DNA from 2 places in the Kitasatospora sp. NPDC057015 genome. Region 1 is predicted to be linked to the other one. Evidence: riboswitches for the same ligand, from Rfam matches in the RefSeq annotation. Region 1 holds a riboswitch; the other holds the start of a gene.
The links. A riboswitch is a leader RNA that binds a small molecule or an ion and turns the genes downstream of it on or off. The one in region 1 is predicted to bind cobalamin.
Positions count from the first base shown of each region.

Region 1 (8,594 bases):
ACAGCCTGTTCACCGCGCGCCCGAGCCTGACCGTCACGAGTGCGGCCAGCTGGAGCCCGCCGGCGATCCGCTACGACCCCGCCCTGGTCCGCCGCGCGCTGGACGAACTACTGGCGGTGGCACCGGCGTTGCGGAGCACGGACGCGTACCGCTTCGATCTGGTCAACCTCGCCCGGCAGGCCCTCGCCGACCACGGGCGCGACCTGCTGCCCCGGATCGGGGACGCGTACCGGGACGGTGACCTGTCGTTGTTCCGCCGGCTCACCGCGCAGTGGCGCGACGACCTCGGCCTGCTGGACCGACTGCTCGGCTCGGACCGCAGGTTCATGCTCGGGCCATGGGTGGCCGACGCCCGCGCCCAGGGGGCGACACCGGCCGAGCGGGACCGACTGGAGTACGACGCGCGGTCGATCCTCACCACCTGGGGATCCCGCGGCCCCAGCGACGGCGGCGGGCTGCACGACTACGCCGCCCGGGAGTGGTCCGGTCTGGTCTCGGGCCTCTACGCCGAGCGGTGGGCGCTGTTCTTCGCCTCCCTCGACACCGCGTTGTCGACCGGCCGGGCGCCGGCCCCGATCGACTGGTTCGCCCTGGACGACGGCTGGGCCCGGCGGACCGACCCCCTGCCGACCGCCCCCGCGGTCGACCCGGTGGAGCTGGCACGGGCCGTGGCCACCGCGGCCCGACCCGCCTGACCGGGCGCACTCCCCGACCGGCGGACCGATCCCACCGCCCGACCGGGAAATCGACTGACCGGCCCGGGCCGCGCGCCTACCCTGAGCGAATGGACACCACCGAACGGCTGTTGAACGTCGTGGACGTCGAGGCGACCTGCTGGGACGGCCCGCCACCGCCGGGTGCGGTCAGCGAGATCATCGAGATCGGGCTGACCGTGGTCGACCTCGCCGGCGGTGAGCGGATCGGGCGCCACCGCGTGCTGGTCCGACCGGTGCGGTCCACCGTCAGCGGGTTCTGCACCGAACTGACCGGACTGACCCAGGCCGAGGTCGACACCGGCCTCGGATTCGCCGAGGCCTGCCGGCTGCTGGCCGCCGAGCACCGGGCCGGCGTTCGCCCGTGGGCCAGTTGGGGCGACTACGACCGCCACCAGTTCACCCGCCAGTGCGCGGCCGCCGGGGCGCAGTACCCCTTCGGACGCCTGCACACCAACGCCAAGGCGGCGTTCACCGCGGCTCACGGACTGCGCCGGCGCCCCGGCATGGACCAGGCACTGGAGATCGCCGGGCTGCCGCTGGAGGGCCGCCACCACCGGGGCGAGGACGACGCCTGGAACATCGCCGCACTGGTCCTCGACCTGGCCGCGCGCGGGGCCTGGCCGACGGCGGACCCGGCCCACGGGTAGCCGGGCGGACGGCCCGGCCGGCGGCCCGCCCTGCTGCGGCGCCCTGCTGCGAAGGCCCTGAAGCGGGAGCACCGGCGCCCGCCGGCGGTTTCAGGCGCCGACCGCGCCGTCGATGCCCTCGCGAAGGAAGTCCGCGTGCCCGTTGTGCCGGGCGTACTCGTGCAGCATGTGCAGCATCACCAGGCGCAGCGACACGTCCTCGCCCCAGCGGGCCTGATGGCCCGTCACATCGAGCGACTCGGCGGCGGCCTCGATCCGGCGGGAGTGCTCGACCTCCGCCTCCCAGGCTTCGAAGGCCTCCGCCCGGGTCGACGAACCCGCCTGGTACGCGGCCTGGTAGTCCTGCTCCTCGGACCAGACCAGCGGGACGTCCTCGGCGTTGATCACCCGCCGGAACCAGGCGCGTTCGACCTCGGCCATGTGCCGCACCAGGCCCAGCAGCGAGAGCGTCGAGGGCGGGCTCGACCGTCGGCGCAGCTCCTCGTCGGAGAGGCCCTCGCACTTCATGGCCAGCGTGGCGCGGTGGAAGTCGAGGAAGGCGCGCAGCGTCTCCCGCTCGCCGCCGGTGAGGGGCGGTCCGATTCGTTCGACGGCCACTGCCGATCCCTCCACCCGTGGCGACCCACGGCGCTCCGTGGTGGCCGGCCCACCCGCGCCACGGGCCGGCCGACTTGACGTGGTCAGGCTACCCGGTGCGCCCGCCCGGCGATCAGGCGGCCGTCCGCCCACCCAGGTGGGCGGGCGGGGCCCGCGCCGCGAGTGACCGCGGGAGACCGGGCTCAGGAGGCCGCCCGCAGGTGCCGCCGCGGCTTCGCACCCTTCCGCTCGGTGCCCTCGGCCACCGCCGCGGCCTCCTCCAGGGCGGCCTGGAGCTGGTCGCGGGTCATCGTCGAGCGGTGCGGGATCTCCAATTCCCCTGCTCGCCGGTAGAGTTCGGCCTTCGTCAGCGCGGAGAGATCCTCCGGCACGGCCGCCGGAGCCTTGCCAGCTGCGCTCTTCGCCCCGCCGGCCGGGGCCTTGCCGCCGGCGCTGCTCCGGCCTCCCGCGGCGGCCTTGGAGCGGCTCGCCGCAGCCGGGCGGGTGGGCTCCGCCGACGCGGTGGACCGGGCCGGCGCACCGGACGTGCCGCCCTTGCCCGCCTTCCCGGAGTCCGCGGGTCGACCGGCGCTTTCGAGGCTGCGGCTGAGGATGTCCATCAGGTCGATGACGTTGCTCGGCTTCGGCGCGGCCTCGGGGGCGGCGACGTCCTGCCCCGACTGCTTGGCGGCGATGAGGTCGTGCACCTTCTGCTCGAAGGTGTCGTGGTAGTCGTCCGGGTTCCAGTCGACGGCGAGCATCTCGATCAGCTGCTCGGCCATGCCGAGTTCGCGGTCGCTGACCACGGCGTCGCCGGTCGGCAGGTTGCCGATCTCGCGGTGCGGGTCGCGGACCTCGTCGGCGAAGTGCATGGTGTGGGCGGTGAGGATCCCGTTCTCGGCGCGGACCGCCGTCAGGTACTCCTTGCCGCGCATGGAGAACATCGCGATCCCGGCCCGGTTCGCCTGCTCCAGCGCGCGCTGGAGCAGTGTGTAGACCTTGCCGTACTCCTTGCCCTTGGGGCCCAGGTAGTAGGTCTTGTCGAAGAAGATCGGCTCGACCTGCTCCAGGTCGACGAAGCCGGTGATCTCGATGGTCTTGGACCGGCCCGGGGAGATCTGGTCCAGCTCCTCCGGCTCGACCACCACGTACTCCCCCTCGGCGGTCTCGAAACCCTTCACGATGTCGCCGAAGGCGACCTCCTCGCCGGTGCGCTCGTTGACCCGCAGGTTGCGCACCCGGTCGGAGGTGCCGCGCTGGATCTGCCGGAAGTGCACGGTGTGGTCCTCGGTCGCGGCGTACAGCGACACCGGTACCGACACCAGGCCGAAGCTCAGGATCCCGCTCCAGATCGGTCGGGCCATCACTGGCCTCCTCTCCACACGACCGCCCGGCACGCGGCGAGGCGCGTCACCGTGGTCCTCCATCCATGGGACCACTTTCGGTGCGGGCGGCGCACCTGTCCGTCCGGGCTGGTCCGTCGGTGGCGGCGCCGGCGCCGGGCACCGGGCCCGCACCGGACGGGGCTGGTAGCGGCCGGCACCGGCCGGGCGCCCGCCGACGCCGGGCACCGTCAGTCGCCGCGCAGCCGGACGAACCGGGCGCGCAGCACCCGTCCGGTGTCGATCCGGACCTCGGCGCGCAGCGGGGCGGTCAGCGGGTGCACCGGACCGTGCTCGGGATCGGTCACCGGCTCGCCGAGCCGGCCGGCCGCCGCCTCGGCCACCCGGCGGGCCTGGACCGGGGTGAGCTGCGGGGCGCTCAGGACGCTCCGCCCGTCGTCGAGTGCCAGCAGCAGCGCACGCGGCCGGGTGGCCGTCCCGGTGAGGGCGGTGACGGTGGCGTCCACGGTGTCGTGCGGGCGGTACTTCACCCACACCTGCCCCGCGCCCCTGGCCCGGTAGGTCGAGGCCGCGCTCTTGCAGACCAGGCCCTCCACCCCGGCGTCGGCGAGCCGCTCGACCCAGCCGAGCGCCTCGGCCCGCTCCGTGGTGGCCAGTACCGGCTGGATCGGCGGCGGCACGCCGTCCAGCACCTCGGCGAGCAGCCGGCGCCGCTCGGCCAGCGGCAGCCCGCGGACGTCGCGCCCGCCCGGGAGCGCCAGCACGTCGAAGGCGATCAGCCCGAGGACGATCCGGTCCGCCTCGCGGGCGGCGCGGGTGCGCAGCAGCTCCTCGAACGCGAACCGTCCGTCCCGCCAGGCGACCAGTTCGGCGTCCAGTACGAGCCCGCCGGGCAGCCGGGAGACGGCCTGCGCGACGGGCGGGAAGTCGGCGGAGAGGTCGCGGCCGGAGCGGGACTGCAGGTACGGCGGGCCGTCCCCGCGGGCGAAGGCGAGGCAGCGGAAGCCGTCCAGTTTGAGCTCGTAGAGCACCCCTGAGCCGCCGAGGCCGTCCTCGGGCGGGACGTCGTCGACCGGGGCCGGCCGCATCACGTCGAGGGGCGGCTCCAGCCACCGCGAGGTGTCGCCCGACGTCGTCCGCGTCCGCTCCGGCGCGGCCCGCCCCGACGTGGCCCGCGGTGGAGCGGACGCCCCCGCCGTCTCCCGCCCCGCCCGCACGGTCCGCTCCAACCCTGCGGTCCGCTCCGCCGCGGGCCCGGCCGTCGGGGTCGGCCGCGCCCTGGCGGGCCGCGAGGGCGCGGACGAGGATGCCGACGGGGGCGGCGGCGCGGGCAGCGGGCGGGCTCGGGAGGGCAGCAGCAGGGGCGCCAGCAGATCGCCCTGCGCACGGATCCGGTCGGGGACGTCGGCGATGGTGAACTCCAGGTCCGCGGGCGATCCGGCCGCGTCGAGCTCGTCCCAGCCGATCGGGGTGGACACGGTGGGCCGGGTCCGGGCCCGGACGGTGTAGGGCGCCGCCGTGGTCTTCCTCGCCGCGTTCTGGGACCAGTCGACCAGCACCCGGCCCACCCGACGGGCCTTGGCCATGGTGTGCACCACGAGATCGGGGTGGAGCCGTTCGAGTTCGGCCGCCACGGCCTTGGCGTACGCGGAGACGGCCTCGCCGGGCGTCGGGGTGATCGGCACCAGCAGGTGCAGCCCCTTGGATCCCGAGGTCTTGGCCCAGGTGGTGAGGCCGTCGGCGGCCAGCCGCTCGCGCAGCAGCCGGGCGACCGCGCGGCAGGTCAGGATGTCGGCGCCCTCGCCCGGGTCGAGGTCGAGCACCAGCCGGTCGGCCACCGCCGGTTCGGCGCCGTGCCACTGCGGCACGTGGAACTCGACGCAGCCGAGGTTGGCCGCCCAGACCAGGGTGGCGCCGTCCTCCACCACCACCTGCCGCAGCCCGCCGGCGGTGCTCGGCACGGCCACCGTGCGCACCCAGCCGGGGGTGCCGGCCGGCGGGCTCTTGGCGAAGAACCGCTCGCCCTCGACGCCCTCGGGGCAGCGCAGGAAGGACAGCGGCCGGTCCCGCAGGTGCGGCAGGAACGCCGACTGGACGGTGGCGTAGTAGCCGAGCACCTCGCCCTTCAGCGTCCCGGTCTCCGGGAAGTACACCTTGTCGAGGTGGGACAGGTTGAGCCTGCGCCCCTCCACCACCGCCATCGGCACCGCTGCCGCCTCTCACGCGCGCCGGCCGCCGGCCCGGGGCCGCCCGCCGAGGCGACCGTCCGGCCGGCGGCCCGGTCCACGGGGGGAACCGCCAGCTCGTGGACCGGTGGTCGGCCGAGGGCCGGTCGGCCCGGCGCGGCGGTTGCGGCCGGTCGATGGGTGGACCGGTCACTGGGTGGACCGGTCAGTGGGTGCGGTCCTGGAGGTCGGCCATCGCGACCGCCCAGCGGATGTACTTGTTGCGGCCGAGGTCGCCGACCGTCTTGATCTTCAGCGCGGCGAGCGCCTCGCCGTGGGCGTCGGTGACGCCGGCCAGCGCCGCGACCGGCGCGTCGAGCACCTCCGGCAGGCTCAGGTTCTCGTACTTCTTGTCCAGCACCTTGTCGAGGTCGGCGGTGACGGTCATGAGGGGGCTCCTCGTCGCGTAGGGGTGGTGCCCCCAGGCTCGGGCCGGCCGGGCCCCGCTGCCATCCCCGTCGACCGATCGGGCGACGGGGACGGACTGCCTACCCGCCGGCCGGGCGGCCCCAGCGGACGTTCCAGCGGCCGGCCCGGCCGGTCAACTCCGTGACGGAGAGCGGGGTGACGTCCAGGCGCCAGAACGCCGGCCCGGGTGTGCCCAGGGCGTGCAGCGCGGCGGCGCGGACGACGTCCGGTTCGACCACGGCGTGCACCGGCCCGCGTTCGGCGGGGGCCAGGGCGTCCAGCCAGGCCCCGATCCGGGCGAGGAACTCCAGCAGGCTCTCCCCGCCGTGCGGGGCGGCGGCCGGGTCGGCCAGCCAGCTGGCCACCGCCGGACCCTCCGCGGCCGCCACCTCCTCCAGCGTCCGGCCGGTCCACCGGCCCATCGCGCAGCCGGCGAGGGCGGGCGCCGGCTCGGCCCGCAGGCCGAGGGCCGCGGCCGTGGCGGCGCAGCGCTGCGACGGGGAGGCGTACGCCCGGCCGGCGGTCGCGAACGCGCCGGCCGCCTCCTCGGCCTGCCGAAGGCCCGCGGGCTCCAACGGCCCACCGTCGTCGAAGCGGGCCTGCCGCAGAGCCGTGCTCAACGCGGCTGAGACCAAGGTCACGCGAACGGTCAACGCCTGCTCCATCCTGTCCAACTCCTCGGGCCCGGGGGCGAATCCCCCCGCGTACCGGGCGCTTCGGGGCGGCGCCCCGCCGTCGGTCCGTCAAGAGCGCCGTCCGCACGCCCTTGGCGGACTCGACGCCAGACGGTACCTTCGAGCCCGATACGACGACGGTATGACGGAAGTCCGGTGAGAATCCGGCACGGTCGCGCCACTGTAAGCCCGCAACTCCGGCCCACCTCGGGCCGGTGTCCGCCGGGGAGTCAGACCCGATGCCGTCGTTTCTGCACCATCTAGCGGGACGCGAGTTCCCGAGGAGGTTCCGTCATGGCACAGTCCGCTGCCCCCGCGGCCATCCCCGCCGCCCCTCTCACCCTGCCCGTCAAGGCGATCGCGCCCTGGGCGATCTTCTTCGGCATCCTGATGCTGGCGCTGATCTACTTCGTCGGCGCCGAGCAGGGCGCCACCTCCCTCATCTCCGGCGAGAGCGTGCACGAATGGGTGCACGACGGCCGCCACCTGCTCGGTTTCCCCTGCCACTGAACTCCGGGGGAACCCTCTTCATGAACTCCACAGCTGTCAGAACCCTGCTCGTGCGCGGCATGCTCGCGGGCCTCGCGGCGGGGCTGCTCGCCCTGCTCGTCGCCTACCTGATGGGTGAACCGCACATCGACGCGGCGATCGCGTTCGAGGAGGCGCACGCCCACGAGCACGGCGAGGTCGAACTCGTCAGCCGTGCCATGCAGTCCACCGGCGGTCTCGCCACGGGTGTTCTCGTCTACGGCATCTCGCTGGGCGGTTTCGGCGCGCTCGCGTTCTGCTTCGCGCTCGGCCGGATCGGCCGGATCGGCCCGCGGGCGACCGCCGCCCTGCTCTCCGGGGCGGCGCTGGTCGCGGTCTACGTCGTCCCGTTCCTGAAGTACCCGGCGAACCCGCCGTCGGTCGGCGACCCCGAGACGATCGGCAAGCGGACCACGCTGTACTTCCTGATGATGGCGCTCAGCATCCTGCTGGCCGTCGCCGCCGTGATCGTCGGCCGGCGCCTGGCGCCGCGTCTGGGCAACTGGTACGCCTCCGTGGTGGCGGCGGCCGGCTTCGCCCTGGCCGTCGGCCTCGCGTACGTCTTCCTGCCCGCCGTCAACGAGGTGCCCGAGGACTTCCCCGCCACGCTGCTCTGGCAGTTCCGGCTCTCGGCCCTCGCCATCCAGGTCACCCTGTGGGCGTCCTTCGGTCTGCTCTTCGGCCACCTCGCCGAGCGGGCCCTGAACCCGAAGCCGGTGACCGCCGCCGAGCGGACCGCCGCGCCGGAGGCCACCGCCTCGGCGGCCTGACGTCCGGATCCCACGCGGAAGGGGCCGGTGGAGACGATGCTCGTCGTCTCCACCGGCCCCTTCCGTCGTTACCGCCTCCCCGCCGGGCCGTCGGCGGCACGGCCGTCGGACGGCGCGGGCCGCTCAGGCGAGGGTGAGGAACAGCTTCTCCAGCTCCGCCTCGGACATCGGCGGGGTGTCACCCTCGGCGGTGGCCAGGCACTGGCGCATCCCACTCGCCACGATCTTGAATCCGGCCCGGTCCAGGGCCCTTGAGACGGCCGCGAGTTGGGTGACCACGTCCTTGCAGTCGCGCCCGGCCTCGATCATGGCGATCACACCGTTCAGCTGCCCCTGGGCCCGGCGCAGGCGGTTCAGGACGGCACCGGTGGCTTCCTCGTCGACGGTCACGGACGTCTCCTCCTCGCGATGGTGGATCCATTGTACCCCCTGGGGTATCTGCCGGACCGGGCCGCGGCCCCCGTCACCACGGGCCGGCCCAGCCGGGGCGAGCCGCTCAGTCGTGCGAGAAGCGGATGTCCGGCAGCACCCTGCGCAGCCAGGCCGGCGACCACCAGGCGGCCCGGCCGGTCAGCCGCAGCAGGACCGGCAGCAGCACCAGTCGCACCAGCGCCGCGTCCAGCAGCACCGCCAGGCCGAGGACGATGCCCATCTCCTTGGGCGGCAGCGGACCGGAGAGCGCGAAGGTGAAGAACACCGCGACCATC
Region 1 is NZ_JBHUSG010000017.1:18,096-26,689, forward strand. Features, by position in the region: gene ACFTWP_RS18115 (alpha-N-acetylglucosaminidase) at 1-695, shown strand, start outside; gene ACFTWP_RS18120 (exonuclease domain-containing protein) at 785-1,363, shown strand; gene ACFTWP_RS18125 (DinB family protein) at 1,454-1,960, opposite strand; gene ACFTWP_RS18130 (Ku protein) at 2,143-3,303, opposite strand; gene ACFTWP_RS18135 (DNA ligase) at 3,513-4,370, opposite strand; partial or broken gene ligD (non-homologous end-joining DNA ligase) at 4,611-5,483, opposite strand; gene ACFTWP_RS18145 (hypothetical protein) at 5,674-5,895, opposite strand; gene ACFTWP_RS18150 (histidine phosphatase family protein) at 5,996-6,568, opposite strand; cobalamin riboswitch at 6,685-6,851, shown strand; gene ACFTWP_RS18155 (CbtB domain-containing protein) at 6,884-7,099, shown strand; gene ACFTWP_RS18160 (CbtA family protein) at 7,120-7,887, shown strand; gene ACFTWP_RS18165 (metal-sensitive transcriptional regulator) at 8,011-8,277, opposite strand; gene ACFTWP_RS18170 (MMPL family transporter) at 8,384-8,594, opposite strand, start outside.

Region 2 (8,594 bases), on a different contig from region 1:
CTTCCTCGCCAGCTCGGGCACCGACGGGTCGGAGAGGGTGCAGATCACCTCGTTGTCGGCCGGCAGCCGCTTGCGGGTCACCCCGCTGGCGACCATCGACACGTCGCAGAGGATCGGTGCGCCGGCGCGCAGCGCCCGGCGGGCGTCGGCCACCACGCCGGGCGACCAGAGCAGGTCCTCGACCAGGTCGGTCATGCCGCAGGCGTGGATCATGCGCACCGCGACCTGCGAGACGTCGGCGGGCAGGCCCGCCAGGTCGGCCTCGGCCCGGATGGTGGCAAAGGACTCGCGGTAGATCGCCGCCCCGTCCTTCTCGTACTCGATCACTTGGTCCTCCGGGCCCGGGCCACTGCGTCGGCCATCTGTTGCGTTGTCGTTGCTTGGTAGGTGGGTGCGGCGTCGGGGCGGCGGACGGCCACCCGGTACCCGTCCGGTGTGGCGAGGGCGTCCACCCACGTGCCGGCCGGGTGCCCGCACCGCCGCTCGCAGCCCGACCAGTGCACGGGCAGCAGCCGCCCGGCGGCCGGGTCGGCGCCGGCCAGCGCGCGGGCCGCGTCGCCGCGGACGTCCGCCAGGGACTTGGCGCAGCCGGGGGTCCCGGTGCAGGCCATGGCGAGTTCCCACGGGGAGTGCGGGTCGAGGCCGAGGCCGGCGGCCGTCAGCCGGCCGGTCCACGTCCGCGCCAGCTCCGGGGTGAGGCCCGGGACGACGGCACCGCGCCAGGGGGTCACCCGCAGTTCGCCTGCGCCGTCGGCGGCGGCCTCCGCCAGCAGCCGCCACTGCGCGACGCCGGCGCGGCCGAAGGGCAGGCCCGCCGAGAGCCCGTGGCGGCCGTCCGGGCCGGCCACCGGGCCCGCCTGCGGCAGCGCGCCGGACAGGACGGGCAGGGCGACGGCGGGCGAGCCGGGCGGGGTGAGCCGGGCGCCGTCCGGGTCGGCCTCGCGGATCCGCCAGGCCTGGGCGCCGGTCTCCCGCAGCAGGGTGAGGAAGTCCTGAGCCGCGCGCAGTGCCTCGGCGACGGCGCGCACCGCCGGTACGCGCAGGGCGGTGGTGGCACGCCCGAGGCGCAGGAGTGCCCGGTCGGCGGGGGTTGCGATCAATGTCACATCGGCGTCGAGGCCGGCGACGTCGCCCCGGCCGTCGTCGAGGGCGAACAGGAACCGGCCGGAGAGGGCGGTGGACCACTCGGCGGCGCACAGTGCGGCGTCCAGCTCGCGGGCCCAAGTGGTCACGTCCGCATGCCCGTTGCCGTCGATCCCGGCGAGCGGTGAGGCCACGATGTTGCGTATCCGCTCGTGCCGGTCGGAGGGCAGCAGGCCGGCGGCGCGCAGCCGGCCGCCGAGCTCGGCCCCGCAGCCCTCGGGCAGGCCCCGCAGTTGGACGTTCCCCCGCGAGGTGGTCTCCAGGTGCCCGTCCCCGAGCTCCTCGGCGGCGGCGGCCAGCGCGAGCACCTGACGGCTCGTCAGCAGGCCGCCGGGCAGCCTGACTCGGGCGAGCGCGCCGTCGTCGGCCGTATGTAGACGAAGGGCCCCCGGGCACGCGTCCTCGCGTGCCCGGTCGGGCACGCCGGGGCCCGGGGCGACGGGGTCGGGTGTGGGTGACATGGCGGCGAGCATACCCAGGATCCGGCCGGGGACTCTGTCCCGTGGATCACCCTCAGCGCCTACTATGCTCGCGGGCGGATCCTTCGGGGTCCGCTCACGCCAGAGACGGCGCAAAGGGGAGGAAACCGGTGCAAACCCGGTGCGGTCCCGCCACTGTGACCACGGTTCATCGGCCGTGGGAGCCAGGAACTCCTGCCGTCCCGATTCCCCCGCGCTCCGGCCGGGGGTCCCCCACGGGGCGCGGACCCCGAGGAAGGCTCGACCTATGCGCTGCCGCATGCCTGCGCCCGGGCTCACGCCCGCGCCGGACGCCGTGCCCCCGCCCGTGCCGTCGTCCGGGCGCACGCCCGCGCTGACGCCCACGCTCATGCCCCTGCCCGCCATCGAGGCCGGGAGGGCCTTCGCATGATCCTGCTTCTGTCGACCTCCGACACCGACCTGCTGAGTGCCCGGGCGAGCGAGGGCCCGGTCGGGTACCGCCTCGGCAACCCGGCCCGCCTCACCGCCGAGGACCTCCCGGCGCTGGTGGAGGGCACCGACCTGGTGGTCGTCCGGCTGCTCGGCGGGCGCCGGGCCTGGCAGGAGGGCCTGGACGCGCTGCTGGCCGGCCCCCGCCCGGTGATCGTGCTGACCGGCGAGCAGGCCCCCGACGCCCAGCTGATGGAGCTGTCCACCGTTCCCGCCGGCATCGCCGCCGAGGCGCACGCCTACCTCGCGCACGGCGGCCCGGCGAACCTCGCCGAGCTCGGCGCCTTCCTCTCCGACACCGTGCTGCTGACCGGCCACGGCTTCGCCGCCCCCGCCTCCGCGCCCGAGTGGGGCCCGCTGGAGCGCACCGCGACGGCGGAGAACGCCGACGGCCCGGTGATCGCGGTGCTCTACTACCGCGCCCACCACATGAGCGGCAACACCGCCTTCGTCGAGACGCTCTGCCGGGCGATCGAGGACAAGGGCGCCCGCCCGCGCCCGCTGTACTGCTCCTCGCTGCGCGGCGCCGAGCCCGAGCTGCTGGCCGAGCTGGCGCAGGCCGACGCGATCATCACCACCGTCCTCGCGGCCGGCGGCACCCGCCCCGCCGACGCCTCCGCCGGCGGCGACGAGGAGGCCTGGGACGCGGGCGCGCTGGCCGCCCTCGACCGCCCGATCCTCCAGGCGCTCTGCCTGACCTGGTCGCGCGCCGCCTGGGAGGCCAGCGACGACGGCCTCTCCCCGCTGGACACCGCCACCCAGGTCGCCGTCCCCGAGTTCGACGGCCGCCTGATCACCGTCCCGTTCTCCTTCAAGGAGCTGGACGAGGACGGCCTGACCGTCTACGCGGCCGACCCCGAGCGGGCCGCCCGGGTCGCCGGCATCGCGGTACGGCACGCCCGGCTGCGGTACATCCCGGCCGCCGAGCGGCGGCTCGCCCTGGTGCTCTCCGCGTACCCGACCAAGCACGCCCGGGTGGGCAACGCCGTCGGCCTGGACACCCCGGCCAGCGCGGTGCGCCTGCTGACCCGGCTGCGTGCGGAGGGCATGGACCTCGGGCCGCTGGACGGGCCGGACGCGCTGCCGGGCCTGGCGCCCCGGCCCGACGGCCCGGAGGCGGGCGGGCGATCTGCGCTGAACGACACCCACGAGGGCGACGCGCTGATCCACGCCCTGATCGCGGCCGGCGGCTACGACCAGGACTGGCTGACCGAGGACCAGCTCGCCCGCAACCCGGTGCGGATCCCGGCCGCCGACTACCGCCGCTGGTACGCCGAGCTGCCCGCGGGCCTGCGCGAGGAGGTCGAGCGGCACTGGGGGCCGGCGCCCGGCGAGCTGTACGTGGACCGCAGCGTCAACCCGGACGGCGACATCGTGCTCGCCGCCCTGCGGGCCGGGAACCTGCTGGTGCTGATCCAGCCGCCGCGCGGCTTCGGCGAGAACCCGGTGGCGATCTACCACGACCCCGACCTGCCGCCCTCGCACCACTACCTGGCCGCCTACCGCTGGATCGCGGCCGCCCAGGAGGACGGCGGCTTCGGCGCCGACGCGGTCGTCCACCTCGGCAAGCACGGCAACCTGGAGTGGCTGCCCGGCAAGACCGCCGCGCTGTCCGCGGAGTGCGGACCGGACGCGGCGCTCGGCGACCTGCCGCTGGTCTACCCCTTCCTGGTGAACGACCCGGGCGAGGGCACCCAGGCCAAGCGCCGGGCGCACGCCACCCTGGTCGACCACCTGGTGCCGCCGATGGCCCGGGCCGAGAGCTACGGCGACATCGCGCGGCTGGAGCAGCTGCTCGACGAGCACGCCAACATCGCCGCGATGGACCCGGCGAAGCTGCCGGCCGTCCGGGCCCAGATCTGGACGCTGATCCAGGCCGCCCGCCTCGACCACGACCTCGGGCTCGCCGAGCGGCCGGAGGACGACGGCTTCGACGACTTCCTGCTGCACGTGGACGGCTGGCTCTGCGAGGTGAAGGACGCCCAGATCCGGGACGGCCTGCACGTGCTGGGCCAGGCCCCGGTCGGCGTCGACCGGGTCAACATCGTGCTCGCCATCCTGCGGGCCCGGCAGATCTGGGGCGGCGTGGCCGCGCTGCCCGGCCTGCGCGAGGCGCTCGGCCTGGACGAGTCCGCGCCCACGCTCGGCGCGGCCGACGCCGCCGAGGCGAAGGCCCGCGAGCTGGTCGAGGCGATGGAGGCCGAGGACTGGGCTCCGGAGGCGGTCGAGAAGGTCGCGGCCGGTCTGCCGCCGGCCGTGGCCGAGGTGCTGGACTTCGGCGCCCGCCAGCTGGTGCCGCGGCTCGCCGCCACCACCGACGAGTTGGACGCCGTGCTGCACGCGCTCGGCGGCGGCTTCGTCAAGGCCGGCCCGTCCGGCTCGCCGCTGCGCGGACTGGTCAACGTGCTGCCCACCGGCCGCAACTTCTACTCGGTGGACCCGAAGGCGGTGCCCAGCCGGCTCGCCTGGGAGACCGGCCAGGCGCTGGCCGACTCGCTGGTGGAGCGCTACCGGGCCGACAACGACGGCGCCTACCCGTCGTCGGTGGGCCTCTCGCTCTGGGGCACCAGCGCGATGCGCACCGCCGGCGACGACATCGCCGAGGCCTTCGCGCTGCTCGGCGTCCGCCCGGTCTGGGACGACGCGTCGCGCCGGGTGAACGGCCTGGAGGCGATCAGCCCGGCCGAGCTCGGCCGCCCGCGGATCGACGTGACGCTGCGCATCTCCGGCTTCTTCCGCGACGCGTTCCCGCACGTGGTCAACCTGCTGGACGACGCGGTGCGACTGGCCGCCCGCCAGGAGGAGACGGACGAGGAGAACTTCGTCCGCGCCCACGTGCAGGCCGACCTGGCCGTGCACGGCGACGAGCGCAAGGCCACCGTCCGGGTGTTCGGCTCCCGCCCGGGCACCTACGGCGCCGGCCTGCTCCAGCTGATCGACAGCCGGGACTGGCGCACCGACGCCGACCTGGCCGAGGTCTACACGGTCTGGGGCGGCTACGCCTACGGCCGCGACCTCGGTGGCCGCCCGGCCCGCGAGGAGATGGAGACGGCGTACAAGCGGATCACGGTGGCGGCGAAGAACACCGACACCCGTGAGCACGACATCGCCGACTCGGACGACTACTTCCAGTACCACGGCGGCATGGTGGCCACCGTCCGGGCGCTCACCGGCAGGGCCCCGACCGCGTACATCGGCGACTCGACCCGCCCGGAGACCGTCCGGACCCGCACCCTCACCGAGGAGGCGGCCCGGGTCTTCCGCGCCCGGGTGGTCAACCCGCGCTGGATCGAGGCGATGCGCCGGCACGGCTACAAGGGCGCGTTCGAGATGGCGGCGACCGTCGACTACCTGTTCGGCTACGACGCCACCACCGGCGTGGTCGCCGACTGGATGTACGAGAAGCTCACCCAGGAGTACGTGCTCGACCCGACCAACCGGGAGTTCCTCGCGGGGGCCAACCCGTGGGCCCTGCACGGGATCAGCGAGCGCCTGCTGGAGGCGGCGAGCCGGGGCCTGTGGGCCGAGCCGGACCCGGAGCTGATCGAGCAGCTGCAGGCGGCGTTCCTGGAGACCGAGGGCGACCTGGAGGACGAGGGCTGAGCCCCGTCCGACCGCCCCGGCCCTGACCGGCCGAACCCGGCTGCCCCGACCCGCACGGTCGGGGCAGCACCTTTTTCCCCTTGCGTTTCCCTCCTCGCGCTTCCCTCCTCGCGTTCTCCCCCTCGCCTTGCCGCCCTGGTCTCCACCGGCCCTTGGATGTCAAAGATTCTGGACATGGAGTCTGCTTTTCTTTACATTGATGCCATGCCACTCGAAGAGAAGCGCGTATGGATCATGGGCGTGGTCACCGTCGTGGCGTACGCCGCGTACCTGGCCGCCGTGCTCGGCGGGGCCGGCGGCACACCGCTCAGCCACCTGCCCTACACGGCCGCACTGCTGTGGAGCGTCCTCGCCGCGGTGGTCGCGACGATCGTGCTCGACATCGCGGCGGCGCTCACCACCCGCGAGGACTGCGGCCGCAAGGACCAGCGGGACCGCGAGATCCACCGCTTCGGCGAGCGGATCGGGCAGGCCTTCGTGGTGCTCGGCGGGGTGACGGCACTCGGGATGGCGCTGGCCCGGCTCGACCCGTTCTGGATCGCCAACGCGACCTACCTGGCGTTCGTCCTGTCCGCCCTGCTCGGCTCCACCGCCAAGATCGTCGCCTACCGCCGGGGGCTCCCCGCATGGTGAAGCCGACCCGGGTCACCAACGTGATCCGCGCCCTGCGGTTCACCCACGGCGGGATGACCCAGGCGGACCTGGCGGTCCGGATCGGCGTCACCCGTCAGACCGTGATCGCCATCGAGCAGGGCCGCTACTCCCCCTCGCTGGAGCTGGCGTTCCAGATCGCCCGGGCCTTCGCCGTCCCGCTCGACGACGTCTTCCAGTACCCGGACGACCAACCGGACGACCAGCCGGACAGCCAACCGGACAACCAGCCGGCCGGCGGGCCGGCTAGCGAAGGAGACCGACCGTGAAGGCCGTCGTCCAGGACAGGTACGGCCCGCCCGAGGTGCTGGAGGTGCGGGAGGTGGACAGGCCGGTGCCCGGCCCCGGCGAAGTGCTGGTGCGGGTGCGTGCGGCCGGCCTCGACCCCGGCGTCAGGCACCTCACGACCGGACTGCCCTACCTGGTGCGGCTCGGCGTCGGGCTCCGGGCGCCCCGGGTCCGGACCCGGGGCATGGACGTCTGCGGGCAGGTGACGGCGATCGGCCCCGAGGTGACCGACGTCCGGGTCGGCGACGAGGTGTTCGGCACCTGCGCGGGCTCCTTCGCCGAGTACGCCGTGGTCCGGCGGGACCGGTGCGCGCCGAAGCCGGCGAACCTGACCTTCGAGCAGGCGGCCGCCGTCCCGGTGTCCGCGGTCACCGCCCTCCAGGCGCTGCGCGACGCGGGGCGGGTACGGCCCGGACAGCACGTCCTGGTGATCGGCGCGGCCGGCGGGGTGGGGTCGTTCGCGACGCAGCTGGCCAAGGCCTTCGGCGCGGAGGTCACCGGGGTGTGCGGCCCCGCGAAGGCGGAGCTGGTCCGCTCGCTCGGCGCCGACCACGTCAGCGACTACACCCGGGAGGACGTCACCGACGGGCCGCGGCGCTACGACCTGATCGTCGACACGGCGGGCGGCCGGCCGCTGTCCCACCTGCGGCGCGCCCTGGCCCCGCGGGGGACGCTGGTGATCGTCGGCGGGGAGCACGACGGCCGGTGGCTGGGCGGCACCGACCGGGCGCTCCGGGCGCTGCTGCTGTCGCCCTTCGTCCGGCAGCGGCTGCGCGGCCTGCTCGCGACACCGGGCCGGGGCGACCTCGCGGTGCTGGCCGGGCTGATCGAGGCGGGCCGGGTCACCCCGCTGCTCGACCGGGCCTTCCCGCTGGACGAGGTGCCCCGGGCCGTCCGGTACCTCGCCGAGGGCCACGCCCGCGGCAAGGTCACGATCACCGTGGCCGGCCCGGACGACCACCCCGCGTACTGAGCCCGCCGCCCCGCCCGCCGGGGCCCCGGCGGGGCCGGGCATGCCCCGGCGGAACGCGGGCAGACGCGAGGAGTGGAACTTCTCGACCGTCACCGGCCGCGTGGCCTGGTGACATTACGCACCGAAGCGGACAATCGGAGGATGTCACTCGGATCCGCCCTGACCCGGCCAGCTCGCTACGCCGCACTGGTCGCGGGCGCGGTACCGGTGCTCTGCTTCCCCTCCGCCGGCCTCGGCGCGCTGGCCTGGGTCTGCCTGGTGCCGGGCCTGCTGCTGATGCAGCGGGCCCCGGGCGCGCGGGAGGCGGCGGTGCGCGGCTGGTGGTTCGGAGCCGGCTTCATCCTCACCGCGATGTACTGGCTGGTGCCCTCGATCGGCCCGGGGCTGCTGCCCCTCGCCGTGCTCTTCGGCGCGCTGCAGGCCGCGGTGGGCCTGGCGGTGTGGGTCCTGCTGCGCCCGCCGCTGACCGCCCGCCGGGCGCTGGCCGCGCTGGTGGTGGTGCCGGCGGTCTGGGTGACCACCGAGTTCGCGAGGTCCTGGCACGCGCTGGGCGGCCCGTGGGCGCTGCTCGGCGCGACCCAGTGGCAGCATCCGGCGGTGCTCGCGCTGGCCTCGGTCGGCGGGATCTGGCTGGTCAGCGCCGCGGTGGTGGCCGCCAACACAGCGGTCACGGTGCTGCTGTGCGCCCGGCGCCGGCCGGTCCGCGCGCTGGCGGCGTGCGCCGTCGTGGCCGTCCTGCTGGCCGGGCCGCTGCTGTTCGCCCTGCGCACCCAGCCGAGCCCGGACCGGTTCGCCACCGTGGCCCTGGTGCAGCCGGGGGTGGTGGCGGACGCCGGGGACCGGCTGGACGCCGGTGTCCGGGCCACGGCCGCGCTGGCCGGGCAACCGCTGGACCTGGTGGTCTGGGGCGAGAGCAGCACCACCGCAGACCTGGACCGCGACCGGGCCACGCTGGCCACCCTGCGCGGGCTGTCCGCCGCGACCGGCGCCCGGCTGCTGGCCGGCGA
Region 2 is NZ_JBHUSG010000022.1:86,538-95,131, forward strand. Features, by position in the region: gene ACFTWP_RS21575 (precorrin-8X methylmutase) at 1-327, opposite strand, end outside; gene cobG (precorrin-3B synthase) at 324-1,604, opposite strand; cobalamin riboswitch at 1,694-1,819, shown strand; gene cobN (cobaltochelatase subunit CobN) at 2,010-5,675, shown strand; gene ACFTWP_RS21590 (hypothetical protein) at 5,880-6,308, shown strand; gene ACFTWP_RS21595 (helix-turn-helix transcriptional regulator) at 6,302-6,595, shown strand; gene ACFTWP_RS21600 (NAD(P)-dependent alcohol dehydrogenase) at 6,592-7,587, shown strand; gene lnt (apolipoprotein N-acyltransferase) at 7,729-8,594, shown strand, end outside.
Region 2: linked by a shared signal. The riboswitch ahead of cobN (cobaltochelatase subunit CobN) and the one ahead of ACFTWP_RS18155 (CbtB domain-containing protein) in region 1 are both predicted to bind cobalamin.